DNA from 2 places in the Acetobacter sp. AAB5 genome. Region 2 is predicted to be linked to the other one. Evidence: riboswitches for the same ligand, from Rfam matches in the RefSeq annotation. Region 2 holds a riboswitch; the other holds the start of a gene.
What was found. A riboswitch is a leader RNA that binds a small molecule or an ion and turns the genes downstream of it on or off. The one in region 2 is predicted to bind cobalamin.

Region 1: it holds a riboswitch for cobalamin, as region 2 does, so the genes downstream of both, ACP7IZ_RS02300 (TonB-dependent receptor plug domain-containing protein) here and ACP7IZ_RS09405 (DUF2147 domain-containing protein) in region 2, are expected to answer to the same signal.

The regions. Positions count from the first base shown of each region.
Region 1 covers NZ_JBNIEW010000002.1:18,686-31,087, reverse strand. The annotation lists gene ACP7IZ_RS02305 (ABC transporter substrate-binding protein) at 1-153, opposite strand, end outside; gene ACP7IZ_RS02300 (TonB-dependent receptor plug domain-containing protein) at 153-2,327, opposite strand; cobalamin riboswitch at 2,464-2,698, opposite strand; gene ACP7IZ_RS02295 (Na+/H+ antiporter) at 2,753-4,465, opposite strand; gene ACP7IZ_RS02290 (LysR family transcriptional regulator) at 4,531-5,454, opposite strand; gene ACP7IZ_RS02285 (SDR family oxidoreductase) at 5,612-6,385, shown strand; gene ACP7IZ_RS02280 (TonB-dependent receptor) at 6,603-8,849, shown strand; gene ACP7IZ_RS02275 (hypothetical protein) at 8,979-9,491, shown strand; gene ACP7IZ_RS02270 (DUF1269 domain-containing protein) at 9,595-10,131, opposite strand; gene ACP7IZ_RS02265 (hypothetical protein) at 10,511-10,978, shown strand; gene ACP7IZ_RS02260 (hypothetical protein) at 11,174-11,593, shown strand; gene ACP7IZ_RS02255 (hypothetical protein) at 11,737-12,402, shown strand, end outside.
Region 2 covers NZ_JBNIEW010000008.1:114,152-126,553, reverse strand. The annotation lists gene ACP7IZ_RS09420 (Rieske 2Fe-2S domain-containing protein) at 1-267, shown strand, start outside; gene dctA (C4-dicarboxylate transporter DctA) at 640-1,944, shown strand; gene ACP7IZ_RS09410 (carbohydrate porin) at 2,308-3,900, shown strand; cobalamin riboswitch at 3,978-4,216, shown strand; gene ACP7IZ_RS09405 (DUF2147 domain-containing protein) at 4,258-4,722, shown strand; gene ACP7IZ_RS09400 (sorbitol dehydrogenase family protein) at 4,836-5,507, shown strand; gene ACP7IZ_RS09395 (GMC family oxidoreductase) at 5,529-7,166, shown strand; gene ACP7IZ_RS09390 (c-type cytochrome) at 7,159-8,478, shown strand; gene ACP7IZ_RS09385 (NAD-dependent succinate-semialdehyde dehydrogenase) at 8,582-10,036, opposite strand; gene ACP7IZ_RS09380 (MFS transporter) at 10,122-11,432, shown strand; gene cobU (bifunctional adenosylcobinamide kinase/adenosylcobinamide-phosphate guanylyltransferase) at 11,447-12,001, opposite strand; gene cobT (nicotinate-nucleotide--dimethylbenzimidazole phosphoribosyltransferase) at 12,063-12,402, shown strand, end outside.

The DNA of each region.
Region 1 (12,402 bases), on a different contig from region 2:
ATCCTTGTGGTCTGCCAACATAAGGGCAAGCTGATCTGTGCATAGGTTAAGCGATGCCACACGCTCTGCCCGTGCCGCCCCAGGCGCAGGCACCGCAAGGGCTGCACCCAGTACACACATACCCACCCGGCGGAGGATTACGGAAAGCTGCATCAGTAATTCAGCGTAAAGCCGCCATAACCTGCGCGGCCGGGCTGAAGGTAGCCTATGGGGCTTTCATACTGGCGGTTCAGCAAGTTATCTGCCCGCGCAAACACCGTTACATAGCGGTTGATTTTATAACTGGCCGCCAGATCTATGGTGAAATATCCGTGGTCTTTACCGCATGTGCTGCAATACTGGTACGTATCGGAAATAACCGGCATATCACGCGCGCCGCTGACATACAGAATATTGCCCGAAAGCGAGAGCCCATCCACCGGCTGCCATGTGGTGTTGAAATTGAACTTGTGCTGCGGGCGGCGTTGGAGTTCTTGCCCGGTAGAGGCATCTCGCGCGTGGGTCCATGTATAGTTCAGGTTGAAATCCAGCGTATCCAGCGCTTTCCAATCCAGATACGCTTCCACGCCATACATGCGGGCACGGGCGACGTTATTGTAGGAATAGGTGGAGTAATAATTTTCGTAAGAACTTACGGACTGAATAAGGTTGCGCACGTGGTTTTCATACCATGTGGCCCCAAAATGCAGTTTGTCATGCGCCAAGGTTTGTTCCACGCCCACATCATACCCTATCAGGCGCTCGGCCCGCAGGTTGGGGTTTCCCTTTTCCGCATAGCTGGTGGAAATCTGGTTGGCAAAAAGCTGATACAATGAAGGGCCATGAAAACCACTGCCTGCACTGGCCTTGATAACCGTGCCGCTGTGCGGAATATGAATGGCCGGAGCCACGCGCCACGTTACATAATTGCCGTAGCGGGAATTGGCATCATACCGGATATTGGCCGCACCATATAAAATCTTGTTCCAGTTACCCTGATACTGCCCATACCCTGCCGTAGTATCCATGCCTGCACTGGTGCTGAACGGCGTGGAAGATGGCGCGCTATTTCCTTGGCTGGAATTAAACGTATCATGAAAATGCTCTGCCCCCACAAGCAGAGATCCGTATTTATCCAGATTAACGGTGCCGTGCCAGTCTATCTTGATACGGCTGGTGCGGTAATATGTGGGATCATACTGCAAGGCATCGCCTTCAAGGGTTGTGCCGGTTTCTGTCCAGCTTCTGCGGCCTGTCATATACCCCAGACCAATAACCTGATCGAACCTGCCCCCAAATGAGGACAAATGCGCAGTGCCCCGCACAATGGCCTGATTTTGCGTGGTATGTTCACGCTCGCTGCTCACATCACCGTAATATCCCAAGCGGCTGTAATATTCATCTTCCATATTATAGCTGCTGTACGTGTGCAGATTGCTCTGGATCAGCCGGGCCGTTAGCCCCAGATCAAAATTATGCGTCACATCATAGCCAAGGCGAATATTGGCGGAACGGTTATCGTTTCTATCCCCCCGGTGGCGCTGTTCCTTATCTGCGCCAAAATAGCGCCCGATATAGCGCGGGATTTCATGAAAGCCATCCTGCCGGTAATGAGAAAGCTCCACATTGTAATGGAACTTTCCCTTACTGCCGCGCGCGCCCATAACCTGATTAAACGTGCCGTAAGATCCACCTTCCACCCGCACAAAGGGGGTGAACCTGCCCTGCCCCTGTGCTGTGGTTATATCAATCACCCCGGCCATGGCATCCGCCCCGTACAGGCCACTTTGCGGCCCGCGCAAAATTTCTATGCGGCCCATGCCATCGGTTACAAACTGCGCGGCATCAAACGCGCCAGAGGTGGAGCTGCCATCGTTAATATCCATGCCATCCAGCCGCACTTTTACCTCGTTGGCATTGTTGCCACGCATGAAAATAGAGGTGGTGCCCCCAAAACCGCCCGAACGCACCACATTCAGCCCCGGTTGGCGGGCCAGAATATCTGTTAACGTGCGGCGCTGCTGGGTGAGGATCTGCTTTTCTGTCACGATCGTCATGGCCGTGCCAATTTCATCCGCCCGCATGGGCCGCCGTGCGGCGCTAACCGTAATGTAATCCGGGTAAGCCTGCGTGCTGCGTGCTTGCACAGCTTGCGTGCCCTCCGCCCCAGCCGAAACAGGCGCATTTTGTGGTGCCGGAACGGTGGCAACGGGTGTTACTGCCGCCTTGGTGGCCACAGTATTTTTGCCCGTTGATGTGGCAGGGGTTGGGGCATCTGCCGCCCTAACGGCAGTGGTTTCTACCAGCAGCAAAGATGAGCCGGTAAGCAAAAGGGTTTTAAGGCGCATGGGTTTAGGCAATCTCGCGGTTTAACAGCGTTGCCACGAGACTTGGCCCGGCTTTTTCCACCACAGGGGCACAAACCACCCCATAGGCTGACCGCTAGCCCAGCCTGCCAGCACACCCCGGCTGACATGCCCCGTCTGCAACTGTGTGCTGATGGCAGGTCTCCTGGCTTGCGGTTTTTTCGGTTGTGGCACCCCTTCCCGGAAAGGTTTGTTCCAGTGGGCCAGCGCGTAAGGCGCTGTGCGTGCACATCCATGCCGCTTACAGTTGCGGGGACAGCCCGGGAATATCGCAAAACCATTGCAGGCAATGGCGCGGGCACCCGGTTCCCTTTTCATTCCCCTGAGGGGAAACCATCATGCGGTGTGGTTTACAGGCTGGGGGTGGCTTGTCAACAAAAGCACGCTACACGTTTGGCAGGCTGGCTTTAGGCCTCCCGCGGGAGGCGCTGAGACTGCGAGCGGATTACCTGCTCCTCATAATCCAGTTCCTGCTGGAGCTTCCATTCTGTTTGGTCATTGATCTCTCTGCGCGATGTCATATCCCGCATGGCCTGCCGTTCTGCCCGCAGCAATTGCAGGCGCAGGGCCAGATCCATACGCGCATGGCGCAATGCCCGGTTACGATCCAGCGGCGTAATGCGCGGCGTTTCATCCTCCTCTTCCAACCGGCTGTGATACAGTTGGTATAGGCGGTCTATTACCTCCTGCCGCAGGGCTTCATCTGCGGCACTTTGCCCCTCCGGTTTGGCCAGTGCGGTGCCCTTTGGGTTGGGCGCAGGCGGCTGCGTGCGCGCTTTTGTAAGCACTGCAAGGGCTGCGCGTATCAGCTTTTGGCGGGCCATATTTTCTTCCTGCGCATTCTTATCCACCGTTTCGTGCGGCAAAAAACGCAGGCACAGAGGAATGAACACACTGGCTGCCAGCAGGGAAAGCACAATTACACCTGTAGCCGCCACCACCACGGCATCGCGCATGGGAAAGGCATCTGTGCCATCTGTTCCTTCTGGCAGGGAGAGCACAGCCGCCAGCGTAACGGCCCCGCGCACTCCGGCAAATGTCAGCAACAAGCTGCCTGCAAAGCCCGTGGGTTCAAACGGCAGGCTGCCAATACGCGCCACCACCCAACGGCCAAAAACGGATGTCCATACGCCTGCAAACCGCATGGCCAGCATAATGGCGTATATTTGCACCACAAACAGGCCAACCTGCCACAAAGCCACATCGTATTTATGGCCCAACGCCACGCCGTGTTGCAGCAATTCTGGCAACTGCAAGCCCAGAAACAAAAAGATAAGCGCGTTAAAAACGTAGCTGACAATGTTCCATACGGTTGTGGCCTGCAGGCGGGTAAAGGTGGCGGTATCCTCTATCATGCCGGAAAGTTTAAGCACCATGCAGCCTGCCACGGCGGCCAGAATGCCCGAACATTCCACCGCTTCCGCCGCTGCGTACATTAAAAACGGCAAGAGCAGCACAAAGATGATTTGGGATTGCGGATCATCATACCCACGGCGCACCAGCACGCGGTTAAGCTTAACAGCCAGCCACGCCACCGCAGCGCCCACCAGCAAGCCGCCCAGCGCCACCATTAAAAACGTGCCAAAAGCCTGCCTGTAAGAAAACTCCCCCGTAAGGGCATCGGCCATGGCAAAGCGAAAGCACACAAGGCCGGAGGCATCGTTAAACAGGGCCTCACCAGATAAAATCTGCAACAGCCGATTGGGAACTTTGCGCCCTTCAATAAGGCTGGAAACAGCTACCGTATCTGTGGGGGAAAGCGCTGCCGCCAGCGTAAAACAGATGGGCAAGCCCAGTTCTGGCACAATCCAATGAATAGCATAGCCACATACCAGCGTGCTGATAACCACAAGCCCAAAGGCCAAAAACAGAATGGGGCCGCGCAGTTCTGAAAACTCACGCAATGGCATGCGGAATGAATCTGCAAACAGCAAAGGCGGCAGAAATACAAACATGAACATATCTGGCTGCAAGCTGACATGCATGCCCGCCAACGCCGCAAACACACCCAGAATGATAAGAATAACCGGCTGCGGCACCTTTTGTTTAAACAGGGCAACAAGCAGGCTGCTAACGGCCGCCAGCAAAAGCAGCAGCAGAATGTTTTCTACGGTTAACATGGCTTGCGCTCTTTGGGCGTGTTTAGGCGTTTATGCAACGGGCATTATGCACATACACGCCACCTTTACGGAGCAGCGGCAACAGGGCGTAAAACCTGCTGGCGCACCAGTTCTTCCAGCCATGCGGCAAACACCTGCACCCGCATGGAAAGATGCCGCCGGTGTGGGTAAAGCAACGCCATGGGCAAAGGGGCCGCACACCATTTGGGCAGCACTTTTACCAACTGGCCGGTATGCAGGTAAGAGCGCACATCATACGCGGGTATCTGAATCATCCCCAACCCAGCCAGCGCACAGGCTATAAGGGCCTCTGCACTGTTTACTGTCACACGGCCCGGCATATCCAGCGTGTGGGTTTGGCCGTTTTCTTCCCACTCCCATTGTTCCACGCGGCCATTCTGGGGAGAGGCATAATTTACGGCCTCGTGCCCATGCAGCAGGTCTGCCGGGCATTGGGGCGCACCATGCTGATGCAGATATGCCGGGCTGGCCACGTTTATCAGCTTTAACTCCCCCATACGGCGGGCAATCAGGCCGGAATCCTGCAAAGGGCCCACGCGCAGCACGCAATCCAACCCTTCTTCCACCAGATTAACGGCCCTGTCCGTTACCCCCAGCTCCACCGAAAGGCCGGGATATGTTGCCAGAAAATCGGGCAATGCCGGGGCCACTATCAGCCGCCCAATGCGGCCGGGCATGTTAACGCGTAATACGCCTTGCACGGCACTTTCGTTCTGGCGGAACAGGTTTTCTGCTTCCTCCACATCCGCCACAAGGCGCAGGCAGTGTTCGTAAAACGCGGCGCCATCTGGTGTGGGGGCAACGGAGCGGGTTGTGCGCGTTAACAAACGTGCACCCACGCGGCTTTCAAGCTGTTGCACGGCGGCAGACACACTAGAGCGCGGCATGCCCAAGGTTTCTGCCGCGTGGGTAAAACTGGCGGCCTCCACCACACGGGCAAAAATACGAAAAAGGTCTATTCTATCCATACACGTTAGCCTTGTGGCGGTTGCCTTATTGTTCGGTAAATCTGGCAAGTGTTGTCAGAACATACAGCTTTATCCGGCTATTGTAGCTGATACGGTGAAAATAGAAAAACGGGGGCCACCATCCATGCCCCCTCGATCATGCAAGGGAGCAGCCAACATGGTAGACCACAGCATTAAAGGCAAAACCGTTCTGATAGCCGGTGGCGCCAAAAATCTGGGCGGGCTGATTGCGCGGGATCTGGCGGAACACGGTGCAAAAGCCATTGCCATCCATTACCACAGTGCGGCCAGCAAGGCGGAAGCAGATGCCACGGTGGCTGCGGTAAAAGCCGCAGGCGCACAGGCCGCAGCTTTTCAGGCAGACCTTACGCAGCCAGGTGCTGTTGCCAAACTGTTTGCAGATGCCAAAGCCGCTTTTGGCGCGCCAGATATTGCCATTAACACTGTGGGCAAAGTGCTGAAAAAGCCGATTGCAGACACCACGGATGAAGAATTTGATTCCATGTTCGCCATCAACACCAAGGTGGCGTATCAGTTTATCCGTGAAGCCGGAAACCATCTGGCGGATAACGGCAAGCTGCTCACACTCGTCACATCTCTGTTGGGGGCTTACACGCCGTTTTATTCCACCTATGCGGGTTCCAAGGCTGCGGTAGAACACTTTACCCGTGCGGCCTCTAAGGAATATGGCGCACGTGGCATTTCTGTTAACGCCATTGGCCCCGGCCCCATGGATACGCCGTTCTTTTACGGGCAGGAAAGTGCAGATGCTGTGGCTTACCACAAAACGGCAGCAGCGCTTTCTCCCTTCAGCAAAACGGGCCTGACAGATATTGAAGATATTGCCCCGTATGTGCGCTTTATTGTTTCTGAAGGCTGGTGGATGACGGGCCAGACCATTCTGGTAAACGGCGGTTACACCACAAAATAACATCTGCCTTGTGCCCGCAGGCACAACGGTATGCGCAAGGAGGCCACGTGTTGCATGTGGCCTCTTTTTTTGTGCCTTGCTCTGGGCGCAAAGCTGTTGCGCGCGTGCAACAGCCCACAGAAAGCTGCACGCACACGGCTCATTCCTGTTGTAATGTTATACTATTACATAATACATGCTGCGCCCTCCGCCACACTCAACCAAGGCAGCACACAGCATGATGGTTCGATCAGCCGCTCTTCTTCTCTGCTCCACTGTTTTAACTGCTCTGGGCAGCAGCATGGCCCTGGCTGAAACCACAACCTCTACAACAGAAACAAAGCAGCAGAAGCCTTCTGAAACAAAACCGCAAAGCGTAAAAGTAATTGCGCATGACAAGAACGATGCCGAACAGGTAATTGTTACCGCGCATCTGGACCGCATGCGTTCAGAGCTTTCGCCCTCCACCGGGGCCACTGTGCACAAGTTCAGCCGGCAGGCGCTGGAAACCATTCCCGGGGCCGATAACGCACCGCTTAACCAAGTGCTTTTGCAAGCCCCCGGCGTAGCGCAGGACAGTTACGGCCAGATCCATGTGCGTGGAGACCATAACGAGGTGCAATTCCGTTTGGATGGCGTGCAGTTACCGGAGGGGCTGAGTGTGTTCGGGCAGGCATTGATGACGCGCTTTGCCGATAACATGTCCCTCACCACCGGTGCGCTGCCCAGCCAGTTTGGGTTTTTGCAGGCGGCTGTGGTGGATATCAACACCAAGAACGGCACCACCAATTCGGGCGGCAATCTCTCACTTTACGGCGGGGCGCGAGATTATTTTTTCCCTTCCCTGCAATATGGTTTTCATAAAGGAAAGTGGGATTTCTTTGCCACGGCAGATTATGTGCATGACCGCACGGGCATTGAAAACACAACATCATCTTTCAACGCCATTCATGATTTAAGCGAGCAATATCACTTTTTGGGCCATCTGCGGTACACGGCGGATGAAAACACGCGTATCAGCTTTATTGCCGGTGTTTCCAACGCAGAATACCAACTGCCCAACAACCCCGGCCAGCAAACCCAGTTTGCCATGCCTGCCTACTCTGGCAGCAATCTGGCGCAGCAGTTGAATGGCAGCGTGGACAGTGCGCATTTGGATGAGCACCAAAAACAGATTACAGATTTTGCCATTCTGGCGTTGCAGAAAGAGATGGGAGACTTCAGCCTGCAAAGCTCCGTGTTCTCCCGCTATAGCAGCCTGCGCTATTCTCCCGACTGGCTGGGGGATCTGGTGTATAATGGCATTGCCCAGCAAGCTGCGCGTTCTGTTTTTTCCATGGGCACACAGCATGATGTTACATGGCGTGCTGCCAAAGATCACACCGTGCGCTTTGGTTTTCAGCTTTTTGTGGAACGCAATACCTCTAAATCCCTCTCCCGCGTGTTTGCGCAGGATGGTGAGGATGCAGATGGCAACGCCACCTTTGGCACAACCCCGCTTAGCATTTACGATGGCAGCGGCAAAACCGGCACGGTTTACGGCCTATATGCGCAGGATGAATGGCGCCCCCTCAACAACCTGACCATCAATTACGGCCTGCGCTTTGATGGCGTGAGCGAATACACGGCAGAAAAACAGCTTAGCCCACGTATCAACATTGTGTGGAAGCCGTGGAAAGGCGGTGTGATCCATGCCGGATATTCACGCTACTTCACGCCTCCGCCGTTTGAGGTTGTAAGTTCTTCCTCGCTTTACAAATTTGCGGGCACCAGTGCCGCGCCCTCCGTTTACCAGAACAACAAGGTGCGGGCCGAGCGCGACCATTACTTTGATGCCGGTATTGAGCAAACCATTCTGCCAGGCTGGCGTGTCTCGTTCGATGCCTACTACAAGCTGGCGCATAACCTGATTGATGAAGGCCAGTTTGGCGCCCCCATTATCCTGAGTGGCTTTAACTATCGCCGTGGGCAGGTGAACGGGTATGAGGTCAGCACCTCTTACGATCATGGCCCGCTTTCACTCTATGGCAACTTTGCGTGGTCTCGCGCCATTGGCAAGGATATCACCAGCGCACAGTTTAATATGGAACCAGATGATCTGGCCTACATTCAGCACCGCTGGATCCATCTGGACCATGATCAGCGTTGGACGGCCTCTGCCGGGGCGGCCTATTCCTTCTTCCATAAAACGCGCTTTCCGCTGCGGCTATCTGCCACCATGGTATATGGCAGCGGGCTGCGGGCCGATGGCCTTGTGCCCAACGGGGTGGCCCTTACACCCTACGCCACCGTTAACTTCTCTGCCGTGGAAACCATACACCATACATTCGGCAGCGCATGGCCGGGGGATACGCAGTTCCGCATAGATGTGATCAATCTGGGGGACCACACCTACAAGCTGCGTGATGGCTCTGGCATTGGCGTGGGCGCCCCGCAATATGGGCTGCGCCGCACCATTCTGGGCGGGATTTCCCAAGGTTTCTAAGCGTGTTACCGGCTGTGGCGCTGCCCACGCGCCACAGCCCCCACACTGGCGTGGATTGATTTTACCAGCATTTTGCCCCAGAAAACGGCTCCAATACGAGGATATCCAGCCCGTGGAGGAGCCAGACCAATGGATATGACATGGGGCAACTTTCAGGCCATTGTTCAGCTTTCCGCCGGGTTGAATGTTGCCATTTTAAGTTTTGTGGATATCAGCCTGCCCGCCATTCAGGAACGGCGGAAGGTTTTTGCCAAGGCCCGGCAGGAGCTGGAGATCCACCGCAAGAACCCCCATAAGCGCACAGAAGCCGAAAAGGCAGACCACGCCGAAAACGTGGGAGACATTGACCGCCGCCTGTTTGACCTATGGCGTGAAACCGCCGCCTTTGAACTGGTGGAAGATTCCCTTATGCGGCTTACGGGTGTTTCCGGCTTTATTGGTGCTGTGCTGAGCCTGATTTTGCTATGGTATTCCGCCCTGCATTATGATGAGAAAATCTATCTGACAGGCCAGTTGCTCACTGCGGCCTCGTTCCTCTCATTGGCAGCGGCATTTATTATCAACTGGATGACCGCCACACGGGCCGCAAAATATACCCAGCGCTGCAACACCCTGCGGCAAGAAATGGGCAAACGGCTGTGAACTTTTTTCGTTCTGTGCGTTAAAATACTAAAAAACCCCCGGTGTGCTTCTGCCACCGGGGGTTTTCCATGCACACAGTGCAGGCTGATACCTAAAAGATGGCTCAGGCCTTGGCTTGCGCCGCAGCAACCTGACCCAAGGCAACCTTGAGTTTTTCTTCTGCTTCTGGGGAAAGAGAGGTTTGCAGGATACGGGCATGGCCCTTGAACTGGCTGAGATCGGCCAGAACTTTTTCCGGCTGAGACTTACGCACCAGAATAAACAGAGCAGAGGTGTTGGGCGGGATGGTATCGCTTAACTGTTTGATGAAGCCATCATCAATCCCGTAATCAGAGAACTTGCCAGACAGCGCGCCAGCACCGGCCCCCACGGCACTCCCGATCAGGAAGCCAGCCAGCGGGTTCAGGCACAAAAGGCCCACCAGCGCACCCCAAAAACCACCAGAAAGCAGGCCCCAGGAAGCCCCAGCTTTTTCAAGGTTTACGCTCTGGTGCAGGTGTACCTTACCCTGTGCATCCCGCGTAACAACCACGGCATCTTCCAGATCCAGCAGGTATTCCTTCTGCAAGGCGCGGCATTCTGTCAGCACCTTGGCGGCATCATCAACGTGGTCAAAACCCAGAACAATCAGATCAGACATTCAAATCGGCTCCCTGCTTTATATCTTTACGCCATCTGGCCCGCACAGCGGCAAACGGCATGTACGTTAGTATGTATTCGATCTTGGATATGGGAAGCCCAGCACACACATGCCAGTGGGCAAGATTGCGCAGGTGCAAGAAAAATACAGAAAGAGCATTATAGAGTATTCGTATAAGAAGCCTGAATAACCGTGCGCACCTTTGCCAATACAGGCATAGCATCCATACACTCACAGCCATGTGATAATGCGGACTATTATTGTCCTATTAGATCACGAAACTTCACAAATCATGCAGGATTTTTGATAACAAACCAATATTTTCTGCATAACAGACCGGCAACCAAGGCTCTTGCCGCATATCCGGGCCGGTTCGATAGTGAGCCTCATCAAACTTGTTCACAAAGGAGGTTCACCCATGAACACACTGCGCAAAGCGGCCCTTGCTGCCGTATGTGGCCTGGCTTTGGCTGCCGGGGTTGCACCTGCCCATGCTGCCAATGTTGGCGTGGCTTCTGTGCCAGAAGCACCAGTTGGCCCCGGCCCCACGGTAGATAACGCATCTGTCGGCAACATTGCCGGGCTGATGTACTACTGTTACGCCCACAACATTGATGATGATACAACGGTGCGCTCTCTCGGCCGCTCCCTTGCAAAACGCAGCGATGTGAAAAACGATGCCGCATACCCCGCTGGTGGTGCAGGGCAGCTGATGGTTGGCCCCGGCCAGATGATTGACCTGAACACGGTGGATGACAAAGACATCCGCACCGCAACCTGCGCCCACGCTGCCCAGCGTGGTATCCAGCTGGATGATGGCACCTTTATGCTGCCATTGCAGGACTAATACAGAAAAAGGCGGGTACTCCCGCCCGGCATTGCCGTACCACATGGCTTAAGGCCGCTGGCTGTGGCAGATGCTCTGTTTGTAAAAAACCGCCCTTGGTTCAGGGGCGGTTTTTATTTTTTCAGCACATGGAAACTCTCCCAACCTGCGCGCCGTTGGCAGTATGCACCCCTTTTGTAAATACGGGAGGTTTTCATGACATTCCTGAACTCCGTCTCCAACGCCATTTCAAGCGTGGGAGATTTTGTAACAGCCGCGTGGTTTAACAAATCCGGCCTGTTAAGCGCTTTAAACGAAGTTCTTGGCCCTGTGCCCACGCCGGATCAGCCCAGCAAGCTGGAACAGCGGGCAGAAGCCATGGGCATGCTTTCCACCATCCGCCGTTGGCAGACCGCCCCCCACAGCCCACCAGCATCTGAAGCAGAAGTGCGCGGCTTTTTCCTACAGGAAGAACTGGACTGGTTTTCTGAACAGACAGGGCTTTCCGATACCGCAACCATGCACATTATCCGCAGGCTTCTGCCCCGTTGCGTGCGCCTGCGTGCTCTGCATGATCCGGCCCTGTTCCCGCAAAGAAGCCGCATTTCTCCGCAGGAACACACGTCTGCCGTATGATGTATTCAACACCGATAAAATAAGCATGGCAGAAACTGCCAACTGGCTGTTCTGCCATGCTTTTTAGAAAATTATTTAACTTATTTACCCTTTACTTCCTTTTCCCTGCATGAATATCCAGACCTTCAAGCAGGAGAAGGATAATGTCTGAGCTACAAAAGATTTTAAGAAATAAGATATTCGTTTTTATTATTTCTTTATGCAGTATTTTTTATATTTTTTCTTATCTGATCCTGCCTTTTTCCACGGCTGATACAACATTTTACGCACTTATTGGCCGCAGCTTGCTGCAAGAGCATATGCTGCCGTACCAATATGTGTTCGATCACAAACCTGTAGGCGTTTATGCGCTTTACGGCGTGTGGGATGCACTTACTGCCCCGTTGCCTGTTGGCAAATTTACGGTTCTGGCTCTCCTTTCCCTTGCCGCATTTGCTGCCATGGCACGCAGTATCTGGCACACACGCTGGTTATGGGTTTTTGCTGCGTTGGTGTTGCTGGGTGCGCCGTTTGAACTGCTGGCCGGAAATACAGAAACACTTCTGATAACAACAGAACTGGCTGTTATCTGGCTTACCCGCAAAGGCACATTTGCAACTACACAGCAGACAAACCGCGCCCTGCTACTTATGGCCGCTGGGGCTACGTTTGGCCTTACGGTTAACATTAACTATCTGGAAGGCATTTGCCTGTTTTTGCCTGTGTGCTTCCTGTTGCTGACAAACACACGCCCTCTTTTCAATGTGGTTTTGTTTGCCCTTGGCACATGCGGTGGATTGGCAGTTTTATTCTCGCCTTATCTGGTGCAG
Region 2 (12,402 bases):
ATGAATGCAGCGTCTCCTGTTTCCGCCAAGAAAACGCGCATGTTTGCACCCATGTGTCGTAACTTTGATACCGACCTACCTTTGCAGGATGTTTATGATTTCAACCTGAAAGTTTTTGAGGAAGACCGCGCCTTGGTAGAAGCCCAGAAACCCGAAAACCTACCACTTGACCCTTCTTTGGAAGTGCATGTGGTGGCAGATCGCAGTTCCATTGCTTACCGGCGCGCCTTACGCACCATTGGCTTGAGCCAGTTCTTTACCGCTTGAAAGGATAAGATCATGGCTCCTTCTTCTTCCGTGAAGGTGAACACAGGAGCCAGATCGCCTAATGCTGCCTCAGAACGCGTAGCCCCTTACCCATACTGAATTTCTAACATTCAAAATAAAAATATGGTCAAACCCCGCATCATTACATCCATGTAATTATATCCCTATAATCTAGGGTTTTATGCCTGAATATTCACCTTACACATTGTTTACGCCTAGAAAACTCAAGAAAAAGAGATATACCCTCTCTTCCCAAACGATATAAACACGCGTTACCCTATGTGAGTCTGCGCGTATATTCTTGATATAACACTATATATTCCATCAGGATGCACCACAGGCACAAAAACAAGAACAGAAAGATTTTTAGGCGTGCTTCCATCATCTGCTCCCCTTTCCAGTTCACACCAACGCTTCCTTTACCTTCAGGTTCTGGTGGCTGTGGGTGCAGGCATTGCCGTGGGTGCAATGTTCCCCTCTGTTGCCACCGCACTTAAACCGCTGGGAGATGGGTTTGTTAAACTTATCAAAATGGTCATTGCACCTGTTATTTTTCTAACAGTGTGCACAGGCATTGCTGGCATGGCGGACCTTAAGCAAACAGGCCGCGTAGCAGGCAAAGCCATGCTGTATTTTTTGTGTTTTTCCACTTTGGCACTAGCCATTGGCATGCTTGTGGCTAACGTTCTGCAACCCGGTGCTGGGCTGCACATTCGTCCCGAAAGCCTTGATACAAGTTCTGTTACACAGTTTGTAAGTGCTGCCGCACAGCATCATTCTTTTGCAGATTTTTTGTTGCAGATCATTCCTTCCACAACCGCCGGAGCATTTACATCGGGTGAAATTCTGCAGGTTCTGCTGGTTGCCATCCTGTTTGGCATCAGTCTGGCAAAAATGGGTAAAGCGGGGGAAGCTGTCCTTAACCTGTTTTACAGCCTGACAGAACTTGTTTTTGGGGTTGTACGTTTGGTGATGTATCTGGCCCCTGTTGGGGCTTTTGGTGCCATGGCTTTTACCGTAGGTAAGTTTGGCCTGCATTCCATTCTGCACCTGCTTGCCTTGGTGCTAACATTCTATCTTACGGCCATTCTGTTTGTAGGCGTTGTTCTGGGTGTTGTGGCACGATTGGCTGGTTTTAGCATTCTGCGGCTCTTGGTCTTTCTAAAAGAAGAGCTGCTGATTGTGTTGGGCACCAGTTCTTCTGAATCCGCCCTACCCGGTTTGATTGCCAAATTGGAACGGGCTGGCTGCTCCCAAGGGATTGTAGGGTTAGTTGTACCCATGGGCTATTCCTTTAATCTGGATGGCACCAATATTTACATGACTCTTGCTGCGCTGTTTATTGCGCAGGCAACTGATGTGCACCTAAGCTTTCAGGAACAACTTGCCCTGCTGCTAGTTGCTATGGTGAGTTCCAAAGGTGCTGCTGGTGTAACAGGCGCTGGTTTTATTACTCTGGCTGCCACACTTTCTGTTGTGCCCAGCGTGCCTGTGGGTGGCATGGCCCTTATTCTGGGTATTGATCGTTTTATGTCTGAATGTCGTTCCCTTACCAATCTGGTTGGTAACGCTGTTGCTGCTATTGTTGTCTCACGCTGGGAAAATGCGTTGGATGATACGCAACTTCATGAGGCCTTACACACGCAACCACAAATTACAAAAACACCTTCAGTCTGATACCTCTTTTCCGTAGGTAGCTCTTATGGCTGCCTACGGATTTCCTGTGTTTGTAATTGGGAATAAACCTTGTTGTAACAGTGTATTTTTGTAAACTTTTCCTTGAATATTCGTTATAACAGAAAAAAATCCTTGAATCTTTTTAATTGTAATTTAATTTCCATAATCTGAGATAATAAAAACAAAAAGAAACGTGAGAACTGAAAAATGTTTGCTAAAATTACAAAATCTATTTTTTAAAGAGAAAGCAACCAGCCACCTTTCCCTTTAATCTTCGTATTTCTTTTCCCTTGTTTCAGAGATGTGCCGTTGCTGCATTCCACTTGTACGCAATGGCCGTTCTTGCGCCATGAGGATCGGGCAATGCCCTCAACTTATATCATTTCAAATTCAGAACAAAAAACATCACGCTACCAGCAAGAGTGTTTATCCGTTCTTCGTTTGCTTTATGTCGGGACAGTTCTTTTCACATTTGATATTGCTTTTCACGCCACCTCTGCGCGCGCTCAACAGAATGAAACTGCTAAGTCTTTTGAGAAACCAGAATTTTCTTCAAAACCTATTGTTAACGCCGAGATACCGAAAAAACATAAGCGCCCGATAGCTGAAGAACGTCTGGACGCTCTGTTTGATACTGAAAGCCTTTCCTATCTGTTAAACCATAATAATACAGCGTTACGCAGGCAGGATATCAGTGCGGGGTATTTTGTTGCTGAACAGGCCTTTGGCAATCTGGCCCCAGGCCTTAAACCTTGGCGCGACAGACTAAGTGAACGCGGCTTTACCTTTGAGTTAACATATAAAGGTGAAGGTATGGCCAACCTTGCTGGCGGTCTTTCAAAAGGTATGGATTATACGCATGAAATTCGTGCCAGCATGTTATTTGATCTCGGTAAGCTCACCGGTTGGAATCCGCTACAAGGGTGGTACCTGCATGGCATTGTTATGAACCGTGAAGGCCGACAAGTCGGTTGGGATCATGTTGGGGAAAGAAATGTACTTCTTACAGAAGTATGGAGCATTCACGGCCCTGCGGCGGCCCGCCTTGCCGATCTGTATCTGGAAAAATCTTTCCTCCACAACCGTATCAATATCAATGTCGGGCGCATTTCACTTACACACACCTATTCTACTTCTATTTTACTGTGCACATTCATGACCATGTGCTCTGCCCCCATGGCTATACGAGAACCGGCAGGTTGGAGCGTTTACCCCAAAACATCATGGGGAGGCACAGTGCGCTTTCGGCCAACGCATGATCTTATCCTGCGCACTGGTATTTATCGCATAGGCCCCAAAGCACGTGACAATACAGGTTGGGCATGGGGCGATGAGCCTTATACAGGTATTCAAACTCCCATTGAGTTAACGTGGGAACCGTTTTTTGGCACGCGCAAGCTTCCGGGCCATTACAAAATTGGTTTTGGGCATGACACATCTCCTTACCCCGATATGGTCGGCACCATTCCCGCCGCTTTTGCGGGCTCTGTGCATCCGCACAAGCTCAAACCGCGTGATACATTTTATATAGAGGCGGACCAGATGGTGTATCGCAGCCATGGCGAACATCAGATGGCTGGCGGATATGTGCTAGCTGGCTTCATTCATAACACGCCAAGTAACTCCACATTCTCAAACGAGTTCTACGCAGGGGCTTCCCTTTTGGGTATTATCCCCCACCGGCCTTTGGATCGGCTGGGCGTCATGTATTCCTATTACCAACTCAGCCCACGCTTGGCCTATGGGCAGCGTATGCAGGAAGCTGCGGGCGTTCCCCTTGGCCCCTATATCAATGGGCCACAAACGCATTCTGCAATTCTGGAAGCATATTACGGCATTCCCGTCACACCGGGCTTGGTTATTACACCCGAGTTTGAATACATGATGCGCCCCGGAGAAACCTCGGTTATTCCCAATGCTATTCTGGCAGGGCTTAAGGTTATTGCTGCCCTGTAAGACAAAGCGGGGCGCAAAAACATCTCACCTGCCCTGCTTTTCTCATACTGGCACCAAACCTGCTTATTGCTAGAATATATATTCGAACAGATGGATGGTGCTGCGCAAGCGGCTTGAAAGGGAATGCCGTGCACGGATTTCTGCCTCAAATTGAAGCAGAATCTCATAGTCGGCAGCTGCTCCCGCAACTGTAAGGGGAGGTTTGACCTGCTGCCGGTCACGGCTAGCCACTGGCCGATAAATACGGCTGGGAAGGCAAAAGGTCTGACATACCATATCCCCAAGCCAGGAGACCTGCCTCCATCAGGCACATCACACCGGGCGGGATGAACCGGCAGCGGCAAAACAGGCAGTAACATGCATAAACATGCCTTTAGCTCATTTTTAACAGCACTGCTTCTTGCATGGAGCAGCATACCCTCCAACGCTCATGCAGAAAGCGCCTCCACACCAGCCATAACCGGGCAATGGATTACGGAAGACGGTAAAGGCATATTCAATATCCACACCTGTGGCGATAAAATGTGTGGGAACCTTGTAGGGTTAAACCTAACGCAAGATGAAGAAGCTTCTGGCCGTAGAAAAACAGAATGTAACCTTCAGATGCTCAAAGGCTTCCATCCCATGGAAGACCGGCATGACCACTGGAAAGGTCATATTTTTGATCCTCAGAGCAAAAATACTTACGATGCCATTATATGGGTAGCGGAAGATGGTGCCCTGAAACTGCATGGTTTTTTAGGTTTGGAACTCTTTGGCAGAACAGATACCTGGCAGCCGTTTCATGGTCGTATAGGCAACAACTGCCGCATTAACCCCTAAGCATACCTGCTTCAACGAAGCATGAAATAACCTATTATTCCGTTACAACAGCTTGCAAGCTCAGGCCGTCCCTATAAAACTACCTGTAATTTTGAACTCGATATTTCTCCGCAATGTTTCATTCCGACAGGGCGGAGCCCGGCTTTGTAGGGAGAATCCGAAGAATGAGACAAACGCACGAGGGGCGGCCTGTGGCGGAGTGGTGTTCATCTCCTAACGCCATGCGCCTGAATAAACTGTTGCGCATGCCCCGTCGGGATGTGCTTTTAGGTGGTATTGGTCTTTCTGTTGCAGGCACAACGGGTGCAGCCCTTGCTGATACCGCGCCTGCTACACCAAACACTGAAGACCTCTCTCGCTTTATGCAGATATCCCAGAGACTGACAGATAGAGATGCACTGAACCCCCAGATTGGTGCGGCCCTATATGCCAATATTGTGCATGCCAATGCAGATCGGCAGGATAAACTTAACGCCCTGCATACTCTACTAGAGCGAGAAAAATTTACGACGGCATCTGCCTTTGCTCATGCAGCAGAAAAATCTGATCCCAAACTTAAAGATGTCATCCACGAAATTCTGACCGGCTGGTACCGAGGTATTGCGGATGGCAAAGTGGTGGTTTACCGCTCCGCCCTGATGTTCGACATCACCAAGGATGCCGTTTACCCCAAAACCTATGCAACAGGCGGCCCATTCTACTGGACAAGCAAGCCACCAGAAGTTGCACGCCCAAAAGGGCACCCTGCACTTTCTGCTTCCGCCCTTGTTATCGAACCGACCTGATCTTACGGGATACCCCGCTTTATGCCCTCCGAAGAAAATCTTTCAGCCGACGTTGTGATCGTAGGATCAGGCGTTGCAGGTAGTTCTATTGCCAACGAACTGGCACGCGCCGGTATTTCCGTCATCGTGCTGGAAGCTGGCCCACGTGTTGACCGCCAGCATTTTGTAGAAAACTTCCGCAACCTTGAAAACAAACCCTCTTATCAGGGGCCATTCCCGGCTGTGCCTTGGGCACGGCATCCGCCTGATCAGCAAACCCCTAACGAGTATCTGCATACCTCCGGCCCAAATGCCGAAGCCTATCAGCAGGTTTACTTACGTATGATGGGCGGCACCACATGGCACTGGGCTGGGTGCGCATGGCGTTACCTACCATCAGACTTTGAACTCAAAACACGTTACGGTCAGGGCCGCGATTGGGCTTTGACTTACGATGATCTGGAGCCCTTTTACTATCAGGCAGAAGTCATGATGGGGGTTTGCGGGCCAGATCCCGCAGTGGAAGATCTTGGGTCTCCCCGCAGGCAGCCATATCCTATGGATGCACTGCCCATTTCCTACGCTGCACAGCAATTCCGTAAGCTGATCCAGGAAAAAACGCCGTGGCGCGTGGTGCACGAACCACAGGCACGCAACACCCGCCCGTATGATAGCCGCCCAACGTGCGAAGGGCATAATAACTGCATGCCCATCTGCCCTATCGGGGCCATGTATAACGGCAGCTATTCCGTTTACCATGCAGAAGCCGCCGGGGCTAAGTTTATCCCCAACGCTGTGGTGTATAAGATTGAGCGAGACAGCGCGAACAAGCGTGTAACCGCCGTGCATTACTTTGACCCCGACAAAGGGTCACACCGTGTTACGGGCAAATATTTTGTTATTGCTGCGCACTGCATTGAAACAGCTAAACTGCTGCTGCTTTCTGCTGATGAACAAAGCCCGGATGGTGTTGCCAACAGTTCCGGCCATGTAGGCCGCAACATGATGGATCATACCGGTGTACAGGTTACCTTCATCAGTGGCGATCAAGCCTTGTGGCCGGGCCGTGGGCCGCTGGAAACCAACGTGATCGACAATTTCCGTGATGGAAACTGGCGCTCAGACCGTGGAGCCTACCTTGTTCACATGGTGGATGATAACCAAGTGGATTTGGCTACCCAGTTAGCTATTTCCAAAGGGTACGTTGGCCGGGAACTGGAAGAACAGATCCGTTACCTAGCTTCACACACTGTGCGACTGTTCAGCCATAACGAAGCTCTGCCAGACCCCAACAACCGTCTGACACTCAGCAAAGATCACAAGGACATTCTGGGGATTCCGCACCCAGAAGTGTACTATAAGCTGCCCGAATACACTGTGCGCAGTTGTGAACACACACGCTATGTTTTCCGCGACCTTATCAAACTGATGCACGGCACGGATGAACAGTGGACACCGGGCTACTTCCCGCAGGATCATCCCGCAGGCAGCACCATTATGGGCGCAGATCCCAAGGATTCCGTGGTGGATGGCCATTGCCGAACGCATGATCATGACAATCTGTTTATTGCCAGTTCCTCGGTTTTCTCAACCGTTGGCACCGGCAACATCACCCTGACTGTAGCTGCCTTGGCGCTACGTGTTGCCGATACGCTGAAAAAAGAACTTGCTCATGCCTGATTTTTCCAAAACCTTGCGCACCCTTCTTTCAGCAGGCACGGTGCTTGGCGTTTGCGCTCTTATCCAGCCACCTGTCCATGCAGAAGATGCAGCCCCGGATCAGGCTGTTCTGGACCGTGGTGCTTATATTGCCACGGCATCAGATTGTATTGCTTGTCACACCAAGCCCGGTTCGCAGCCATTTGCTGGCGGCCTAAAAATTGCAACACCTATGGGTGATGTGATTTCCACCAACATTACGCCAGATCCAGAGCACGGCATTGGCAAATACACAGAGCAGGACTTTGAACAGGCCGTACGCCACGGTGTGCGCAAAGATGGTGCTTACCTGTACCCTGTTATGCCTTATGTTTCTTACGCGGGCATGACAGATCAGGATGTGCATGCACTTTATATGTGGTTCATGCACAGCGTAAAACCAGTTGCCAGCACCCCGGCAGAAACAACGCTGGTGTTTCCTGCCAATATGCGCAGCGCAATGGCGGCCTGGAACTTTGTAACCACCAAGGAAGAGCCAGAAAGCGGAGATTCCAGCACATATGATCCGCTACGCCGCGGCAAGTATCTTACCAATGCGCTGGAACATTGCGGCACCTGCCATACGCCACGTAACTTCATGCTGAGTGAAAAGCAGGACAGATATCTGGCTGGCACGTCGCTTGATGGGTGGTACGCACCCAACATCACCACCAGCAAAACCGGCGGTATAGGCAACTGGAGCGAAGATGATATTGTTGCCTACCTGAAAACAGGCCATGCCAATGGTCATGCTCAAGCCGCAGGCCCCATGGCAGAAGCTGTGGAACACAGCACCAGCCACCTGACAGATCAGGATCTGCACGCCATAGCTACTTATATTCACCAAGTTCCAGCTATGGACGATGATATGGAACATCAGGCCCGAGATAGCTTTGGCCAAGCTATAGAAGCGCTGGATATCCGCCAGAGTGCCCCAACCCGCATTGATGATCTGACCGAAATGGACGGACAGCACGCATACGATGCCAACTGCGCGGCCTGCCATGGCCAGACTGGTACGGGCACGAAGGATCAATACGCACCTTCATTGTTCCATAACTCAACCGTGGGCAGCGCACGGCCAGATAACCTGATCATGACCATTCTGCACGGGGTGCAACGCAAAACCGAAGCAGGCGATGTATCTATGCCAGACTTTAGCGGTCATTCAGACGTGCAGCGTCTGAGCGATGCTGAAATTGCAAAGATCGTGAATTATGTGATGGCAACCTTTGGCAGCGGAGACCAGCACGTAACAGCAGATCAGGTTGCACAGTTCCATAAAGACAAATAACAGCCACACCACATATAGGCTGGTAAGACCACACACCAAAAAGGGCGGAGAGGTTTAAACCTCTCCGCCCTTTTTACATAATCTTCAGAAAAAAACTGAAGTGTTAGAAAGAAGGCTTTTCATGAAGAGCAGATACCAAACGTGTAATGGTATGTGCCTTCAAGGCTTCTGGCCCACCTTCCGTGCCATAACCGGAATCTTTCATGCCACCAAACGGCACTTCTGGCACGCCAATACCATGATGATTGACAGCAACCATACCGGCTTCCAGCTTTTCGCCCAGCAGGCGCTCCGTGCGTTCACAACGCGTGTAAACATAAGCCGCCAAGCCATATGGTAGGCGGTTGGCTTCCTTTACGGCATCCGCCAGATCAGAATACTCATCCATAATGGCAATCGGGCCAAAGGGCTCTTCCTGCATAACCCGCATTTCCAGCGTTGGCTTCAGCACCAATGTGGGGGGGAAGAAGCACCCATCATTCGGCATGGAAATATCAGGCTGCCAAAGTTCAGCACCTTTCTGGCGGGCGTCATCCACCAGTTCGGTCAATGCTTTTACGCGGCGCTCATTCACCAATGGCCCCATGGTAACGCCTTCATCCAGACCGTTGCCGATCTTAAGCGCACTCATCTGGGCTTTAAATTTTTCAATAAAGGGCGCTGCAATTTCCTTGTGTAAAAGGAAACGTGTGGGAGCAATGCACACCTGCCCGGCATTACGGAACTTGGCGGCAGCCAAACGTTCGGCTGCGGCATCCAGATCTGCATCTGGGCACACAATAACCGGGCCATGGCCACCCAGTTCCATAGTGACCGGCTTCATCTGCGCACCAGCCAATGCGGCCAGATGCTTGCCGACAGGCGTAGACCCCGTGAAGGAAATCTTGCGCACAACCGGATGCGCAATCAGATACTCAGAAATTTCCGCTGGCACACCATACACCAGAGAAACCGCACCCGCCGGAATACCGGCATCACAAAAACACCGGATCAGTTCTGCCGGAGAAGCTGGCGTATCTTCCGGGGCCTTTACAATAACCCCACACCCGGCACCCAAAGCGGCACCCAACTTGCGTGCAATCTGGTTGATGGGGAAGTTCCACGGCGTAAAGGCCGCCACAACACCTACAGGGCGGTGCAACACACGCTGTTCTACATAAGGGGCGCGCGGGGGCACCAATTCATCATTTAGGCGGCGGCCTTCTTCACCAAAATATTCAATAACACCAGCCGCACCCTGAATTTCAATAATCGCTTGAGCAAGGGGCTTGCCCTGCTCTTCGCTCATAATACGGCCAATCTGCTCTGCCCGTTCACGCAGCAGATCTGCCGCCTTGCGCATAATCACAAAGCGATCCCACGCAGTAAGGTTACGCCATGCTTCGTAACCCGCCTGCGCGCCCGCAACCACTTTTTCCAGATCAGTCTTGGAGGCATGAGCGACCTGCCCAATGATCTGGCCCGTAGCCGGATTGGTTACCGGAATGGTGCGACCATCTGCCGCATCTTGCCATTTCCCGGCCACCAACAGCTGCGTGCGTATTTCTTTTTCTGACATCTACATCTCTCAAGCAGAACGGGCAGACATCCACCATGGAGCCTTTGTCCGGATTTTTTTTGCTGACACCATTTTATGTACTGCCATGCAAGAAAAAAGAGGTCTATACACCCCAGCGCATAATGGCCTCCTGCCCGGTTCAGTTCCATCCGGCAGGGCTATTATCCTTCAAACCCTCAGTTGTATCAGTAGAAAGCCCATGCTTTTCAAAACCCTGTCCGGTCAGACAATAATCGGGCTGTGCGCCTTGTTTGCCGCCACTTTTACGGCCATTACCAGCGAAGTTGCCCCTGTAGGGTTGCTGATAGATATGGCGAACTCCTTCCATATTACGGAAGGTAAAGCTGGTCTGGCCGTAAGCGCATATGCGCTGGTTGTGGCACTGGCGGCGGTGCCGCTCACCATTCTTACAGCCAGAATCAACCGCAAGACACTCATGCTTTGGGCTCTGATTGGCTATATCGCCTCTAATCTGATTGCCGCTTTGGCTCCTACCTTTGCCATTTTATGCTTGGGCCGTGCTGTGGGCGGGGCTGCCCATGCGCTTATGATGTCCATTGTTTCTGCCTATGCTGCGCATCTGGTACCCCCTCGTATGACAGGGCGCGCCATTTCGTTTGTGTTTGGTGGCACATCGTTGGGGTCTGTTTTGGGGGTTCCCGGCACTGCTGCTATTGGGCAATTGGCAGGCTGGCGGGTTTCCATGATGGTGGTTACGGGTTTAGCCGCCATTCTAACCGTATGCATCGCGTTTTTTCTGCCCAAGGTGGAGGCTTCCTCCAGCTCCATGCATCTCCCTTCATTCCGCACCCCCGGTGTTGCTCGGGTTTTTGCGGTAGTGATTACCGTAAACACATTGTTCTTTTTGGGGCATAACCTTCTGTACACCTATGTTTCACCACTGCTCATGTCTCATGGGTTGCCAGAAAGCGCGCTCAGCATTGCCCTGTTGATTACAGGTGGCGTGAGTATTCTTGGGCTATGGGCTGCCGGACAGATGGTGGATTCCAAACCGGCACTTGGGCTGCTGGTAGCTGGCCTGATTACCGCATGTGGCATGGGTGCACTCTGCGGTTCTCTCCTTAGCGGATGGAGCGCGGTTGCGGCTGTTGGCCTATGGTGTGCCGGTTATGCCGCTCTTATTCCGGTTATTATGTCTGGCGCTATCCGTAGCCGCGCCACAACGGCTGATATTGCCGGTGCAGCCGTAAACGCCAGCAGCAATGTGGGTATTTTGTTTGGTTCTGCTGCAGGCGGAATGATTTTGAACACAGCTGGACTTTCTGTTTTACCGCCCATGGCTGTTGGTATTGTTATAATGGCTACAGCATTAGGGCTATGCAGCCCCGTTGCCTTCCCCCGCGTGTTGCATGATCATTCAGAATCTGAAAGCTGACACATAGCTGACGGTTATAAAGATTTTCCTTTAAGCACCAGTGGCAGCCCGGCTGCCACAAAAACAACTTGCCCTGCCTGCGCCGCTATCCGCTGGTGCAGGCGCCCTGCCTCATCCCTAAAACGGCGGGCCAAAGCGTTTTCCGGCACAATCCCCAACCCCACTTCATTGCCTACAAGAATGGTGGGGGCCAAGCGCTCCGGCAACACCTCCAGCAGATAGTGTGTTGCCTCCTCAATATTTTGGTCATCCAGCAGCATATTGGTCACCCACAAGGTCAGGCAATCTACCAACACAGGCAGATGTGCGTAGGTTTTTAACACCCATGCAATATCCAGCGGCTCTTCAACCGTTTGCCAACCCTGCTCTGTTCGGCTGGCCTTGTGGTGTTCAATACGCTCCTGCATTTCTGCATCAAATGCCCGACCAGTCGCCAGATAGATCCAAGGAGAAGGCAAGGCTGTCAGCATTGCTTCGGCTAAACCACTCTTTCCTGAACGTGCGCCCCCCAAAATCAGAACAGTGCCCTGCGCCCCTGTTTCTGTTGGATTGAGAGATAGGACACTCATGGTATATGCGCCTCACTATTTTTGTTTGCTTACATCCTTATAACAGCACAAAATCAACGGCATGCCATCATCTCCTTCTTTTTCTAACGCGCCACTCTGCCTTGGTTCCATGCAGGAACTCAGAAGCCTGTGTAGCAACCTGCCGCAGACAGATAAGATGGCCCAAAACGCCATTGCCCAGCGTGAACAACAGCTTACCAAGCCAGAAGGTAGCCTCGGCCGCCTTGAAGAACTTACAAGCTGGCTAGGGGGGTGGCAGAAACGTGCCACACCAAAGCTGGAAAATGTGCAGGTTTTGGTTTTTGCAGGAAACCACGGCGTAACGCAGCAAGGAATCTCCCCTTGGCCTTCTGATGTTACAGCTCAAATGGTCAGCAATTTCCGTAACGGAGGGGCTGCCA